Regions from separate parts of the Rahnella sp. GSA61A genome, predicted to be linked through region 4. Evidence: predicted binding sites of a transcription regulator. Region 4 holds the regulator's gene; each other region holds the start of a gene.
The links. The regulator CRP, encoded in region 4, controls carbon source genes, mostly activating them, when cyclic AMP is high. The targets are predictions, from matches to a motif close to ATGTGANNNNNNTCACAT.
Positions count from the first base shown of each region.

Region 1 (4,218 bases), on a different contig from region 4:
TTGCTGGAAGATGACAGCCAGGCCAACCGGTTGTTAGAGATTTATAAAGCGGTGGCCTTCAAACAGGTATTCAATCATCACGAAGTGGAGGAGCTGGAATTACAAGGCTATCGGGTGATCAGCGGATTACTTGATATTTATAGCCCGTTGCTGGATATGCCATTGACCGATTTTAACCAGCTAGTTCAGGAGGATACGCACAGGAAATATCCGATTGAAACCCGTCTGCTGCATAAGATTTCAGCCAAACATCGTCTGGCTTACAACAATGCCGTGGCGGCGCTGGAAGGATTACCGGTCGCGGAACATGCCGCGCAGGAGTTTTATTACCGTGCGCGAATGATTCAGGATTATATCAGCGGAATGACTGACCTTTATGCATACGATGAATACAGAAGACTCATGGCGGCTGAGTAATTTGTTTTAAAAAGACAAATTGAACTCTCTTTAATTTTCTTTACGGAACTGTTTGAAAAAACGCCATTTGTAAATGCTGACAATAATTTTTTACCATTGTCATTTCGACCCTGATGAACTTCACGCTATTAATACCATCTCAGTATCACGACTACCAAGCAATGCGACTATTTTGGTTGCCACAATAATTTTAAGAGATCCTGAAAAATGAAAAAATCGAGTTTATTCCTCAGCGCATTAGCGTTAAGCATCGGTATGGCAATGGCCCCGGTTTCTTCTGCACTGGCTGCTGAAACTGCGTCTTCCAGCACCAGCACCACTCAGCTTCCTAGCCTGGCACCTATGCTTGAAAAAGTGATGCCATCGGTGGTGAGCGTCAACGTTGAAGGCAGTGCGCCGGTAAAAACACCACGCATGGGTCAGCAGTTCCAGCAATTCTTTGGTCAGAATTCGCCGCTGTGCCAGGACGGTTCGCCGTTCCAGGGTTCTCCGGTGTGTCAGGGCGGCGGTCAGGGGCCTGACGGTCAGCCTGCGCCTGAACAGAAAGAAGATTTCCGCGCGCTGGGTTCCGGCGTCATCATTGATGCCGACAAAGGTTATGTGGTCACCAACAACCACGTCGTTGATAACGCAACCAAAATCAGCGTACAGCTGAACGATGGCCGTAAGTTCGACGCCAAAGTCATCGGCAAGGACCCGCGTTCTGATATCGCGGTGATTCAGTTACAGAATGCGAAAAACCTGACGGCCATTAAGATGGCGGATTCCGAACAACTGCGTGTGGGCGATTACACCGTGGCTATCGGTAACCCGTATGGTCTGGGCGAAACCGTGACTTCCGGTATCGTTTCTGCACTGGGTCGTTCCGGCCTGAATATTGAGAACTACGAAAACTTCATCCAGACGGATGCCGCGATCAACCGCGGTAACTCCGGTGGTGCGCTGGTGAACCTGAATGGTGAACTGATTGGCCTTAACACGGCGATCCTGGCACCGGACGGCGGCAACATCGGTATCGGTTTTGCGATCCCAAGTAACATGGTGAAAAACCTGTCCAAACAAATGATCGAATTCGGTCAGGTGAAACGCGGCGAACTGGGCATTATGGGGACCGAGCTGAACTCTGAACTGGCGAAAGCCATGAAAGTTGACGCACAGCGCGGTGCATTCATCAGTCAGGTCATGCCGAAATCTGCCGCAGAGAAAGCAGGCATTAAAGCCGGTGACGTGATCCTGAGCATGAACGGTAAACCGATCAGCAGCTTCGCCTCGTTCCGTGCTGATATCGGCACCCTGCCAATCGGCACCAAAGTGACGCTCGGCCTGCTGCGTGAAGGCAAACCGATGAACGTTGACGTGACCATTGAGCAAAGCACTCAGACATCGAAAATCGAATCCGGCAACATTTATACCGGCATCGAAGGGGCTGAACTGAGTAACGGTGCGGCAGGTGATCAGAAAGGTGTGAAAGTCGATGAAGTGAAGCCGGGTTCAACGGCGGCGCGCATCGGCCTGAAAAAAGGCGACGTCATTTTGGGTGTGAACCAGCAGAAAGTGACCAATCTGGGCGAGCTGCGTAAAATTCTCGACACCAAACCAAACGTTCTGGCGCTGGATATTCAGCGTGGTGATACCTCAATTTACCTGCTGGCGCAGTAATTTCCGCCTGCTATACCTCACACAAAGCACGCTCCGGCGTGCTTTTTTTTGCCTGTCTTTCAGGGACTCTCATCAATCATGTGGATTTTGCCGGGCCGGTTGGGCATTTGCTTAAAAATGTGATATTCCCCGCAACTTCAATAGGTGCTTTCGCTCTTTGGGCATTTGCATAATGTATGGGCATCGCGGCCTGAGTATGCTGTTTTAACAACGATAAAACAGCAAGGCAGGGGTTCCATGTCGGCATATCATCTCGATGCAAAGCTGGCGCAACAAATTGTTGCCCGCACAATGCAAATTATTGATAGTAATGTGAATGTCATGGATGGTCGCGGACGGATTATCGGCAGCGGCGATGATCAGCGTCTTGGTGAATTGCACGAAGGCGCACTGCTGGCGATTTCGCAGGAGCGCATTGTCGACATCGACGAGGGCGTTGCACGGCATTTGCACGGTGTACGTCCGGGCATCAACCTGCCGTTGCGTATCGACGGTCAGATCGTGGGCGTTATCGGCCTGACGGGCAATCCGTCCCAGTTGCGTCAGTATGGCGAGCTGGTGTGTATGACCGCCGAAATGATGCTCGAACAGGCGCGTCTGCTGCACATGCTGGCGCAGGACAGCCGTCTGCGGGAAGAACTGGTGCTTAACCTGATTCGTGTGGATGAACTCTCTCCGGCGCTGATGGAGTGGGCGCAGCGTCTGGGCATCGACCTCAACCGGCCACGTGTCGCGGCGGTGGTGGAAGTCGACAGCGGACAGCTCGGTGTGGACTCTGCCATGGCAGAACTGCAACAACTGCAAACTTTACTGACCACGCCGGAGCGTGACAACCTGATCGCTATCGTTTCCCTCACCGAAATGGTGGTGCTGAAACCGGCCCTGAACAGCTACGATCGCTGGGATCCGGAGGGCCACCGCCAGCGCATTGATCATCTGCTGTCGCGCATGACCGAAACTGGTCGTCTGCGCGTGCGCATTTCCCTTGGCAACTTTTTTACCGGCCCTGGCAGCATCGCCCGTTCTTATCGCACCGCACGTACCACCATGAGTGTGGGCAAACAGCGGATGCCGGAACAGCGGTGTTACTTCTATCAGGATCTGATCTTACCCGTGCTGCTCGACAGCCTGCGTGGCGGCTGGCAGGCCGATGAACTGGTGCGTCCGCTGGCGCGTCTGAAAGCGACGGATGGCAACGGATTACTGCGCCGCACACTGACGTCGTGGTTCCACCATAATGTTCAGCCGACCGCTACGTCTAAGGCACTGTATATTCATCGTAATACGCTGGAATATCGCCTCAACCGTATCTCGGAATTAACCGGCCTGGATCTGGGGAACTTCGACGATCGTTTATTGCTGTACGTGGCCCTGCAATTAGATAACAACCATCTGTGACCGCCATCACAGCCGTTTCATTTTTTGTGAAACAACTCGCACGTCGCTGGGCATTTGCCTCAGGATAAATGCAAAGGGCTATTTATGCTTGGTTGATTGCCCAATGAGTAAAGGGAATGTTGTTCATATACTGGCTGCGTTCCTTCCTCTCTGAACCCTACAGTTCTGTGAATGGAATGACTTTTATCTCTGTTTAGAGGCGTTGTCATTAATTCCGGAGAACACCATGGAAACTACCGTTTCAGCAGCCAGTGCCGTCAAAAAAAGAACTAACGCGCGCTACTGGATAGTGGTGATGTTATTTATTGTCACCTCATTTAATTACGGCGATCGTGCCACGTTATCCATTGCCGGTTCGGCGATGGCCAAAGATATCGGGCTGGATTCCGTCGGGATGGGTTATATCTTCTCGGCATTTTCCTGGGCGTATGTCATCGGGCAAATACCCGGTGGCTGGCTGCTCGATAAATTCGGTTCGAAAAAAGTTTATTTCTACAGCATTTTCATCTGGTCGTTATTCACCCTGCTGCAAGGCTTTGTCGATGTCTTCAGCGGCTTCGGCATTGTGGTATCGCTGTTTGCTTTACGTTTTCTGGTTGGCCTGGCCGAAGCGCCGTCCTTCCCCGGCAACAGCCGTATCGTCGCAGCCTGGTTCCCGGCTCAGGAACGTGGCACCGCAGTCTCTATTTTTAACTCAGCGCAGTACTTCGCCACGGTTATTTTCGCCCCGATCATGGGCTGGCT
Region 1 covers NZ_JAHXYO010000001.1:137,211-141,428, reverse strand. The annotation lists gene dgt (dGTPase) at 1-417, shown strand, start outside; gene degP (serine endoprotease DegP) at 625-2,076, shown strand; gene LC431_RS00610 (CdaR family transcriptional regulator) at 2,314-3,474, shown strand; gene LC431_RS00605 (MFS transporter) at 3,701-4,218, shown strand, end outside.
Region 1: LC431_RS00610 (CdaR family transcriptional regulator) is a predicted target of CRP. The motif match lies at 2,194-2,211, and genes of this name have one in related genera.

Region 2 (4,218 bases), on a different contig from region 4:
CAAATTCTTAATGCGCGTACGCCCGACAATCGGCGTGCCATCCGGCGTCATCGGACGCAACCCCGTCCAGAACGTGGCCTGTTCGACGTTGCCGCCGTTCGGATAGAGATCTTTGACCACCATCTCCAGCGTTTCGCGGCGCGCCTGCGCCAGCTTCAGGTTGAAGCCGACAATCTCCGCCATACCGCCGACGCGGATGCGGTCATCAAAACGGGTGATAGCAATTTTATAGGTTTCATCAAGTACGGTAGACACCGGCGCAGAAGCCGGATCAGTAATCGGAATCGTCAGGGAATAGCCTTTCAGCGGATAAACCGGAATAGAGACCAGATCACGCAGCAACGCGGTGGAATACGATCCGAATGCCACCACGTATGCATCCGCCCTGACGAACTCATTGCCACACTGCACGCCAGTGATTTCGCCATTTTCAATATGCAGCTTATCCACCGTGCGGTTAAATTCGAAGATAACTCCCGCCTGACGCGCCATGTCTGCCAGCTTGCGGGTAAACATCTGGCAGTCGCCGGTTTCATCATTGGGTAAACGCAGGCCGCCGGTCAGTTTGTGCGCAACCTGAGCCAGCGCCGGTTCTGCAGTCGCCAGCTGGCTGGATTCGAGCAACTGATACGGCACACCGGCGTCTTCCAGCACCGCAATGTCTTTGGCTGCGCTTTCAAACTGCTGCGCGGTGCGGAAAAGCTGCAACGTGCCGCCCTGCCGACCCTCGTACTGAATGCCGGTATCTTCGCGTAACGCTTTCATGCAGTCACGGCTGTATTCCGCCAGACGCACCATGCGGCTTTTGTTGGTCTGATAGTGGTCCATGTTGCAGTTACGCAACATTTGCCACATCCATTTAAGCTGGAACTGTGTTCCGTCGAGGCGAATCGCCAGAGGCGCGTGCTTCTGGAACATCCATTTGACGGCTTTGACCGGAACCCCCGGAGCCGCCCACGGCGCAGCATAGCCCGGTGAGATCTGTCCTGCATTACCCGCACTGGTTTCTTCTGCCGGGCCGGACTGGCGGTCAATAACCGTCACCTGATGACCCGCTTTAGCCAGATACCATGCACTGGCGACACCGACCACACCACTGCCTAAAATCACCACACGCATATCGACTCCACTCCACGACAAAACAAAGCATAATATTCTGATGACAGGAAATTAACCTGACTAAGAAAAATCACCAACACAGGCACTCACAACCGTGAGGTCTTTCACATTTATTTATCGTTCATGACAGCATTTATTTCAATAGCCAGAAATAAATAACGATATTCCGCAACATTCCGGCCATGCGGCAAGAAATTTATGGCGTAATGACAGCATTGATTGCATTGATGTCACAAGACTCCCGACGCATCAGGGGCAGTTTTGCTGCAGGTTTTTATTCTTGTATACAAGCCAATTGTCGGAATAAAACACCACAAAAAAACAGGCATGTGATATTCCCTCACGCTGCGCGGAGAATTGACGTTCAGGTTGAACGGGGATTTATAAAACGAGGCAAAGCCGAAGTGGCTGCGTAAAACATTAAGGCCACTATTCATAGTGGCCTTATATTGCGGGAATTTACCGGCGTAACAGAAAAAATCAGGCAGACGTCGTTTCCAGTCTCATCAGAGAGACAGGTTTAAACAGGCCCGTCTGCCCTTCCAGTTGCACACAACTTTCGCGGCGAATTTCTTCCGGTGAACTCGATTTCACCCTGAACGCGGTAATTTTGCCGGTAACGCCCGTTTCGGCATCCATTACACGAACGCCCTGGCCGATACGATTTCTATATCTATCATAAGTAAAGGTATTTACCATTTTCTTGACCTCCTAAAGCATCAATAACAAACAATAGCGGGTTAATGCTATACCCGTAAAAATTAAGTTTCAATATATAAACCCTGCTAAGTATCAGGTTAAATTTCATACCCTGTCCCGCCACGTTGCCATTTTAAAAATGTGACTCATATCGCAACGACGCAATTACTGACCTACACTTCAATCGGTTTCTGTTTTGCACCGTTCATTTCAGCAATTTTCAGCAATAAGGAGTCGATTGTGAATAACTCAAACTTTCTGAAGCTTAAAGATGGTACACAACTTTTTTATAAGGATTGGGGCAGCGGACAGCCGGTGGTTTTTAGTCACGGCTGGCCCCTGTCGTCGGATGCTTTTGAAGATCAGATGCTGTTTCTGGCAGAACATGGTTATCGCGTTATTGCCCACGACCGCCGCGGACACGGGCGTTCTTCTCAGTCATGGGAAGGCAATAATATGGACCAGTACGGAGATGACATGGCCGAACTGACGGCTTATCTGGATCTCAAAGACGCGATACACGTCGGGCACTCTACCGGCGGCGGCGAAGTTGCCCGTTATATTGGCAGGCACGGCACCTCGCGGGTGGCAAAAGCGGTATTAATTGGTGCAGTGCCACCGATTATGATCAAAACAGATTTCAATCCCGGAGGATTACCTCTTTCTGTTTTCGATGGTATCCGTGGCGGTGTGACGAAAGATCGTTCCCAATTTTTCCTGGACTTGCCCGACGCATTTTATGGTTTCAACCGCCCCGGTGCTGAGGTGTCAGAAGGTTTACGCCAAAGTTTCTGGCTCCAGGGTATGCAGGGTTCAATAAAAGCACTTTATGATTGTGTTAAAGCGTTTTCTGAAACCGATCAGCGCGAAGACCTGAAGAAGATGACGATCCCGACGCTGGTGATTTACGGTGATGATGACCAGATTGTGCCACCCGCTTCCTCCAGCGAAGCTGCGCTTAAGTTGTTGCCAAATGGCAAAGGTAAGGTTTATGCGGGCGCATCTCATGGTCTGTGCAGCACACACAAGAATCAGATAAATCAGGATTTGTTAGAATTTATCCGCAGTTAATCCCCCTCTGTTTGCGCCTGTCTCCTGATATTGTTCGCCCAAAGCCAGACTGTACGCGGCTTTGGGCTCTTTATTGCCCGCCGATTGACAGTCTCCGGCCTTAAGGATATAGATTTGTTGAGGAATGGATTCATGGTGTTTATCTAACGACACACTCAGATTGAGCTACGATTATCAATGGACGTGCGAAATCTTAAGAAAAGGTTGTGAATCAAACACTCTGTAGCGTCCATAACTGAATGAGGGTGCGGCTTATGACGACAGTGACCCAAAAGCAAAAAACTGAGGACAAACGTCTTAGCGATGGACCGGACTGGACGTTTGAGTTATTGCAAACCTATCTCGAAGAGATTGACCGGGTGGCGAAGTCCTACCGGCTTGAAACTTATCCGCATCAAATCGAGATCATCACTTCCGAACAAATGATGGATGCCTATTCCAGCATTGGCATGCCGATCAATTACACTCACTGGTCGTTCGGGAAGAAATTCATCGAAACCGAACAGCTGTATAAGCACGGACAACAAGGTCTGGCGTACGAAATCGTCATTAACTCCAACCCGTGTATCGCTTATCTGATGGAAGAAAATACGATCACCATGCAGGCGCTGGTGATGGCCCATGCCTGCTACGGGCATAACTCTTTCTTCAAAAATAACTATCTGTTCAGAAGCTGGACCGATGCCAGTTCCATCGTCGATTACCTGCTGTTCGCCAAGCGTTATATCAGTGAATGCGAGGAACGCTATGGTGTCGATGAAGTTGAACGGTTGCTGGATTCCTGTCACGCGCTGATGAATTACGGCGTTGACCGCTATAAACGTCCGCAAAAAATCTCCCTGCAGGAAGAACTGGCGCGGCAAAAAAGCCGTGAGGAATACCTGCAAAGTCAGGTGAATTCTCTGTGGAAAACGCTGCCACGCAAAGACAGTGTAGACGCACCAGAACAGGCGCGACGTTTCCCGCCGGAACCGCAGGAAAACCTGTTGTATTTTATGGAAAAAAATGCACCTCTGCTGGAATCCTGGCAGAGAGAAATTTTGCGCATTGTGCGTAAAATCAGCCAGTATTTTTATCCGCAGAAACAAACTCAGGTCATGAACGAAGGCTGGGCGACATTCTGGCATTACACCATCCTGAATCATCTGTATGACGAAGGAAAAGTCTCCGACCGTTTCATCCTGGAGTTCCTGCACAGTCACACGAATGTGGTGTATCAGCCGCCTTATAACAGCCCGTATTACAGTGGTATCAACCCGTATGCTCTGGGTTTCGCGATGATGCAGGATATCAAGCGTATCTGTCAGGAGCCGACGGAGGAAGACCGTT
Region 2 covers NZ_JAHXYO010000003.1:4,923-9,140, forward strand. The annotation lists gene LC431_RS04330 (D-amino acid dehydrogenase) at 1-1,119, opposite strand, end outside; gene ydfZ (putative selenium delivery protein YdfZ) at 1,600-1,818, opposite strand; gene LC431_RS04340 (alpha/beta fold hydrolase) at 2,059-2,889, shown strand; gene LC431_RS04345 (SpoVR family protein) at 3,144-4,218, shown strand, end outside.
Region 2: ydfZ (putative selenium delivery protein YdfZ) is a predicted target of CRP. The motif match lies at 1,958-1,975, and genes of this name have one in related genera.

Region 3 (4,218 bases), on a different contig from region 4:
CAAACGCTTCGTGCATATCGATAAGATCCAAATCACCCAGCGTCAGCCCTGCGCGGTCCAGCGCCAGCGGCGTGGCATAAGCAGGCCCGAGAAGCATATCTTCCCAGACGTCGATGGCAGCAAATGCGAAACTTTTCAGGTAGCCGAGAGGTTCAAGGCCCAGTTCACGCGCACGGGATTCACTCATCATTAATACCGCCGCCGCACCGTCAGTCAGCGGCGTGCTGGTGGCAGCGGTAACAGTGCCGTGTTTGCGGTCAAACGCCGGACGTAATTTGGCGTACTGGCTGATTTCAGAATTCAGGCGGATGTTGTTGTCTTTTTGCAGCACTTCGCGGTAAGGCGGAATCTGCGCTGCCATCACCTGCGAGCTTAAATAACCCTGCTCCCACGCCTGTGCAGCCAGCGTATGGGAACGGTGCGCCAGCTCATCCTGCTGCGCACGGCTGATATTGTGGCTTTTCGCCATCTGCTCAGCGGTATCCCCCATGCGCAGACCGGTAGAATATTCGGCTACTGCCGGCGGCACCGGCAATAAATCACGCAGTTTCAGTTTGCTGAAAATGGAAAGGCGCTGCGACAGAGTGCGCGCTTTATTAACATCCACCAGGGCGCGGGCGAGACGTTTGCTGACGCCAATCGGCAGTACTGAAGAAGAATCCGCTCCGCCTGCGATCCCGACCTGCACCATGCCGCTCATAATGCTTTCGGCCACGTTGGCGACCGCCTGAAAACTGGTGGCGCAGGCACGTGAAACGCTGTACGCATCGGTCGACACATTCATGCCGGTGCCGAGCACAATTTCGCGGGCGATATTCGGCGCTTCCGGCATCTGGACTACCTGGCCGAAAACCAGCTGGTCGATGTGCTTCGGGTCTATCCCACTTTTTGCCAGCAGCTCACTGACCACAATTTTGCCGAGATCGACAGCAGGAATGCCGTGATAAGCGGTGGCCTGTTTGGCAAACGGCGTGCGCAAGCCGTCGACAATCGCAATGCGATCACCCTCACGCGTCACCAGTGGAATAACGTTATTCATACGAGCTCCTGAGAAAAATAGGGTCCTAAGAGGTCAGACCTGATAACTCAGTTTTAACTATGTATTTACATTTGGCAAAGTGAAAGGCAATGAAGTGCGAGCAACAGCAAATTTTTCTGAAATAAGAATGAGAAGAAAGGCGGCAGGCAGAAATAGCAGACAAAAAAATACCGCTTATTTAAGCGGTATTACAACTTCCCCTAAATAATTTGAGTCGCAGGAAGGCGGCAATCGAAGTAATCCCGATGAGCTGACATAAGTCAGTGATTCGGGTTACTGAGTGCAGCCAACGCATCTGCGGCTCAAAGTATGACGGGGATTAACGCAGCCCGAGCTGGAAGATCATCGTTTCAGCCTGACAGCTGAAAGTAAAATCGATATTCAGTTCAACACCGCCTGCCACTTTTTCGATACGGCTGGTGATTTCGCACGGCTCAGATTCTACGCCGCGGGCACGTTCGGTCAGGGCTTGCAGGGTTTCTTTCGCCTGGGCTTCGGTTTCGAAAACGCGGCTGTAAGAAGCAGTGCAATCAGTGTTGTCCATGATGGTACCCACATCTACACAACAGCAGGCTGCGGTTTCTTCCGCACCACATTTGTTGATGGAATGCAGAGGTTGAGTGGATTTAGAGGACATGGTTACGTCAGACATAATTTCTCCCCGGCACCAACGGCAACATCCACCGTCTGGCCTGTTTGCGAATAAAGTTTTATTTCCAGCCTGTATTTTACGCCACCTCTCTGACAACACACTAGCACTTACTTATTATGTGCCTTTCAGGTGATCCAGATCACGTATATGTAAGTAATCGATGATTACAGCGTTATTGTTCTCACTTTAACGTTTCTTAATTGAACTTTTATTGTTTGTTTTTTGTTAAGCAGATCCAATTTCTTGCATCAAATAAGAAATATCAACGAAACATTATTGCAACTTCACCACAGGTCAGACCTATACTTCGCTCACTGGTCTGATTTGTCAGACTGATAACGGACCCTACAATCCCGCGCTCATTGTTACTCCATGTAACATTGTTTGATAAAAAACATAAAATTGAGGTTTTGGTCATGAACCAGAAAAACCTGTTTAAAAGATCAGCTCTGGCAGCTGCAGTGGCAATTGTTTCCTCCAACGTATATGCAGCAGGTTTTCAGTTAAATGAATATACCGCTGCGGGTTTAGGTCGCTCTTTCTCGGGTGAAGGTGCCATCGCTGACACCGCGGCATCCGGGAGCCGTAACCCGGCAACCATGACCATGTTTGATCGTCCTTCCTTCTCCGCGGGCGCGATTTATATCGACCCGGATGTCAAAGTGACGGGCAACTCGCCGGTTACAGGTCAGAGCACTGATGCGGATAACATTGCACCGAATCAGTGGGTACCGAACCTGCACTTTATTATGCCGCTCAATGATCAATGGGCCGTCGGTGCATCAGCTACGTCAAACTATGGTCTGGCGACAGAATTCAGCGATAATTATCCGGCAGGCCCGATCGGCGGCGAAACTGACCTCACTACCGTCAACACTAACTTAAGCGTTGCTTACCGTTTGAACCAGCATTTCAGCTTCGGCCTGGGCTTTGATGCCGTTTACGCGAAAGCTAAATTCCGTCGTACCGCCGGTGAACTGGTGCCAATTCAAACCGGTGGCCGGCTGCCTGCGGATACGGAAGCCGCCAAGCTGAAAGGCAATGAGTGGGGCTACGGCTGGAACGCCGGTATCCTGTATGAAGTGGATGATAATAACCGCTACGGCTTCACCTACCGTTCTGAAGTCAAAATTGACTTCGATGGCGAATACCGCAACGGCATTCCAAAAGCCTTAGGCGGGACTGGCGGTCAAACTGTTCCGGGTTCCCTGACCCTGAACCTGCCAGAAATGTGGGAAGTGTCCGGTTATAACCGTGTGGCACCAAAATGGGCGATTCACTACAGCCTGGCTTACACCAGCTGGAGCCAGTTCCAGGAGCTGAAAGCCACCGGTTCTAACGGCCAGACGCTGTTCCAGAAAGATGAAGGCTTTCATGATGCTTACCGCATCGCGTTGGGTACCACCTACTACTACGACGATAACTGGACGTTCCGTACCGGTATCGCCTTTGATGACAGCCCGGTTCCGGCAGATAACCGCACCATTTCTATCCCGGATCAGGATCGCTTCTGGATTTCAGCCGGTACCACTTACGCCTTCAATAAAGACGCATCTGTGGACGTCGGTGTCTCCTATATGCATGGCCAGACGGTGAACATCAGTGAGAAAGTCGCTGATGGTGTACCGAATTACGAATACCAGGCCAAAGGGACCGCCATGCTGTACGGCGCGAACTTTAACTACAGCTTCTGATGAACTGAGTGATACGCCTGATATAAAAAAAGCGCCAGAAGGCGCTTTTTTTGTGTGTCCGGAACGGTTATTCCGAGTCGATATCTTTCAGGTCGCCCTGAATCAGTGCGGCGTTCGGGTTTTCCTGCGGCATCAGCTGACCGCCTCTTGCCAGAAAATCATGACGCTGGAAGTAAGCCTCACGTATAAACAGATACGGATCAGAAGAGTTACGGATCAGGCCATCAGAATCGAGCAGTTCTGCACGGGTTTCCACCCCTTCCAGTACCCATTTACCGGCTGACATCCAGAATGTCAGATAGCTGAGCATCGGATACAAATCATCAACCAGATCACCACCTTCATCACGAATTGTCGCGCTGCCGTAACCTGGCAGAACCACATACGGGCCGTAACCCACGCCGTAATGGCCAAGCGTGCTGCCAAAGCCCTGCGCCTCTTCACGCGCCAGTTTCGGGTTCGCCATCCCGGCGACGTCGATCAGTCCCCCCATCCCTAAAATGGTGTTCAGGAAGAAGCGGTTAAAGTGGATCGCTGCACGGTACGGATCGCCTTTCAGCAAGGAGTTAACCATGCTGGCCGGTTCATCCAGGTTGCTCAGGAAGTTGCTGGTACCGTTACGCGCCGGTTGCGGCACGTAATCACGCCACGCCACCGCGACAGGGCGCACAAGATACGGATCCATATAGTTATAGTTGAAGTCGAACATCACCCGGTTGAAACCTTCGAGCGGATCAGAACGTCCCTGCTGTTCGCTGTCCGATGATCCGGATGTGCCGGCACAACCGACCAGTAAAACTGTCGCAAACGCCAGCCCAGTCAGGCGTAAGTTC
Region 3 covers NZ_JAHXYO010000013.1:10,056-14,273, reverse strand. The annotation lists gene fadI (acetyl-CoA C-acyltransferase FadI) at 1-1,039, opposite strand, end outside; gene LC431_RS16580 (YfcZ/YiiS family protein) at 1,359-1,691, opposite strand; gene fadL (long-chain fatty acid transporter FadL) at 2,108-3,385, shown strand; gene mlaA (phospholipid-binding lipoprotein MlaA) at 3,453-4,218, opposite strand, start outside.
Region 3: LC431_RS16580 (YfcZ/YiiS family protein) is a predicted target of CRP. The motif match lies at 1,819-1,836, and genes of this name have one in related genera.

Region 4 (4,218 bases):
CAATCCGGCCAGCGTACCGAGTGCACGGTGCTGGATCCTCACCCGCGTGGCGTTATAACCGTTCTGGCTGACCAACATGATAGTCAGCAAGATCCAGTAGGGTTTGGGCAAATTGAAGAACAGACCCAGACTGCTGCCAATCGCCAGAATAATGCCCAAACGTGCGGCATTACGCAGTGCCACGGATTTGAAGGAAAGATAGCTTTTCAGCGCGGGCCAGAAGGGCAAACGCGGCTGGGTGTTCATCAGGTCACGTTTGTACAACGGCCGCTGTGTGCGTAACAGACGGGCAATGCGGCTGAAATGGTAATAACAAAACTGACCTACCGGATTGTCCGGGTTGCGCGCGGCGATTTTCTCCAGCGCGGTCAGCTCATTGGCCATCGTAAAGCGCCCGGATAAACGGTGATAAAGAATATCGTCGGCAATCACCCGAAGACGGGTGGAAATCACCTGTGCATTTCGGCGGATAACCGCTTCGGCATGGCTTTCCTCCACCAGTTTCTGCACTTCTTCCGGCTGATGCAGGCTCACTGTAATGTGCTCCTGCAAATCGAGCGCCACCTGAAAACGCTGAAATAGCCGCTTATGGTGATGATGATGTCCGTGCTGGGGCAACATGTGTAATTGCTGATAAAGCAGGGCAATCAGGTCGATAACCTGCTGCTGGCGGGCTAGCAGTGGGGGTAACGCGGTTTCGGGATCGGTGTGTTGCGTCAGCAGGCTGTACTTGGCTTCGAAATAATCCGCGAGTTGCAGATAGAGCTGGCTGAGCGTTTCGCGCATCGGCTGTTCTTCCGAAATACGAAACCACGCCCAGTTAAACAATCCGTACCAGGCTGTGCCAGCGGCGAACAACACCGGGGCCTGCCACATCGGGCGCACGCCCACCATACTCAGCGTGAAGATAGTCGCCACCAGCGCACCGGGCAACAGGCGCGCATGCAGCGGGCTGATTTCACCGGTGACGCCGAGCAGTAACGCCAGCGACAGCATGATCAGCGGCAGCGGTATATGCCAGCTTTCGAGCATCAGTTGCAGCAGAAGGCTGCTCACGGCAAAGAGTGAACCGCCGACGAGCAGGCGTTTGAAAAAGCGTTTATGCGGGGTATCCAGACCGGCGATGTTACAACAGGCCGGGCAGAGGGAAAACAGCAGGCCCATTTGCAAATTGCCAAACAGCCAGCAAATGCCAACAGGTAAGCACAACACCAGCGTCTGGCGCAGCGCGTAGTTCACTTCAGGATGGTAAAACAGTCTTCGCCATAGCGTCATGGGTAAAGCTTAGCCCATAAAAAAGGCGCGACAGTGTTTTGCCGCGCCAATTTTTGAGGGATTAACGTGTGCCGTAAACGACAATCGTTTTACCGTGTGCGGAGATCAGGCTTTGATCTTCCAGCATTTTGAGAATGCGTCCGACTGTTTCACGTGAACAACCGACGATTTGGCCAATTTCCTGGCGGGTAATCTTGATTTGCATCCCGTCCGGATGGGTCATTGCATCAGGCTGTTTAGCCAGATTGAGCAAGGTTTGAGCGATACGACCGGTAACGTCAAGGAAGGCAAGGTTGCCGACTTTCTCTGACGTCACTTGCAGACGGTTGGCCATCTGCGCGGAGAGACGCATCAGAATATCCGGGTTAACCTGAATCAGCTGGCGGAATTTTTTATACGAAATTTCAGCCACTTCACAGGCAGTTTTAGCACGTACCCAGGCACTGCGTTCCTGACCTTCTTCGAAGAGTCCCAGCTCACCGATGAAGTCACCTTGGTTAAGGTAGGACAGTATCATTTCCTTGCCTTCTTCATCTTTAATCAGGACAGCAACTGACCCTTTCACGATGTAGTAAAGCGTTTCGGCTTTTTCACCCTGGTGAATCAGCGTACTTTTAGAAGGATACTTATGTATATGACAGTGAGACAGGAACCATTCAAGAGTCGGGTCTGTTTGTGGCTTGCCGAGAACCATTTGCTATTATCCTCTGTTGTTATCGCTGCCCAAAATCACAGGGCTCAGAGTTCCCTGTACGGCACTTCAAATCCAAAGCGCCCTTTCAGCATATAACTCTCCAGAAATGCTGCAAGCGGATGTCGGAGTGCAACAGCCTGTTTATTGCTGTCATCACCGTGGGTTCTGTACTTAAACCGCAAAAACCGTCACCGCAATTTACTGGAAAGTATGTTTCGGCTTTGTTTGTAGCACAGGTTTGAGATGCTGTCTTCTGTTGTCTCGCTTCAGCATGATGGCGATCGGGTTACGTTGCCAGATTTTAGGTGAAAGGGTACTCTGAGAGCAGATTTCGACAAGTTTATTCACCGGGAGAATAGTTCATGCATGCACGTGTCAAATGGGTTGAAGGACTGACATTTTTAGGTGAGTCTGCATCGGGTCATCAGATTTCAATGGATGGAAACGCGGGTGATAAAGCCCCAAGCCCGATGGAAATGTTACTGATGTCCGCAGGGGGGTGTAGTGCAATCGACGTGGTGTCAATTTTGCAAAAAGGTCGTAATGACGTGCGTGATTGTGAAGTGAAGCTGACCTCACAACGCCGCGAAGAAGCGCCGCGTCTGTTCACTCACATCAATCTGCATTTTATCGTCACCGGTAAGGATCTGACCGATAAGATTGTTGAACGCGCAGTCAGCCTGTCTGCCGAAAAATACTGTTCTGTGTCTCTGATGCTGGGGAAAGCGGCCACAATCACCCACAGCTTTGAAGTGATTGCAGCCGAATAAAGTTTACTCGATCTTCTTGCCTTCCATCAGGCGCTGCACCAGCGGCGCCATGATCAGCTCCATCGCCAGCCCCATTTTGCCGCCCGGCACCACCAGTGTTTTGATGTGCGAGATAAACGACCCTTGCAGCATGGCCAGCAGATACGGGAAATCGATGTCATCCAGTCCCTGAAAATGAATCACCACAAAGCTTTCATCCAGTGACGGAATGGCTTTGGCGGCAAACGGGTTCGAGGTGTCGATGGTGGGTACCCGCTGGAAATTGATGTGTGTGCGGGAAAACTGCGGCGTAATGTAATTGATATAGTCATCCATCGAACGCACGACGGAATCCATCACCGCTTCACGGGAATGCCCGCGCTCGCCGGTATCGCGCACCAGTTTCTGGATCCATTCGAGGTTGACGATAGGCACTACGCCGACCAGCAGGTCGACCTGCGCGGCAACGTCAATTTTGTCCGCCACCACGCCACCGTGTAACCCTTCGTAAAACAAAATATCCGTCGGTTCCGGCAACGCCTGCCACGGCGTAAAGGTACCCGGCACCTGATTGTAGGGAACGGCTTCGTCATAAGTATGCAGATACTTACGTGAACGACCAGTGCCTGTTTTACCGTATTCGATAAAGCTTTTTTCCAGCAAACCAAAGTCATTGGCTTCCGGCCCGAAGTAGCTGATATGACGTCCCAGATCGCGCGCCTTGCGTATTGCCGCATCCATTTCAGGACGGGTGAAATGATGAAAACTGTCGCCTTCCAGTTCCGCCGCACGCAAACCAAGCTGCTGAAATATTTTACGAAATGCCACGCTGGTGGTCGTGGTGCCTGCACCGCTCGAACCGGTCACGGCAATAACAGGATGTTTGGCTGACATAATGCGCTGTTCTCCATAAAGGTGATGCAGGCAGGCGAGACGCGGTCTTTTCTGTGGTCGAAGTTCTGGCGTCAAGGCTGCGCATAATTAAGCCTATTGTTACCATATTTATTCGCGAAGCCAAAGAGGGCATCACTATTCTAAACCCGCCAGCAACGGTTGGATCAGCGGGTCCTTCTGGTGGAACAGAGAAACAATGTCATGCAGCGCCTTGCCTGTGTACTCCTTTTTCCACGCCAGACTGAGCGGGGAAGGGGCGCGCGGATAGCGGATTTGTCGGGCGATCAGCTCGCCGCTGTCGAGATATGGCTGGCACAGATGGCGCGGCAGAAAACCGATACCCATTCCCTTCAGGTGACAGGCCAGTTTAGTCGCCACATCTGCCACGATGATCTGCCGTTGCCCGGTCAGCAACCAGGCTACCCGCTTGTTCAGATGGCGCGAGGTGTCTTCCACATTGATGGCAATGTACTGACGCAACACCGCTTCTTCCAGCATGCCAGTGATGTGCTGCAGCGGATGAAAGGGCGCATGAACAAAAATCCAGTCCACTTCACCCAGCGGCAGCAGATTCACGGCGTTAGAAAGAGATTCGGTGCCGGTGAC
Region 4 covers NZ_JAHXYO010000008.1:18,594-22,811, reverse strand. The annotation lists gene LC431_RS12170 (YccS/YhfK family putative transporter) at 1-1,275, opposite strand, end outside; gene crp (cAMP-activated global transcriptional regulator CRP) at 1,337-1,969, opposite strand; gene LC431_RS12160 (OsmC family protein) at 2,332-2,739, shown strand; gene LC431_RS12155 (phosphoribulokinase) at 2,743-3,612, opposite strand; gene allS (HTH-type transcriptional activator AllS) at 3,748-4,218, opposite strand, start outside.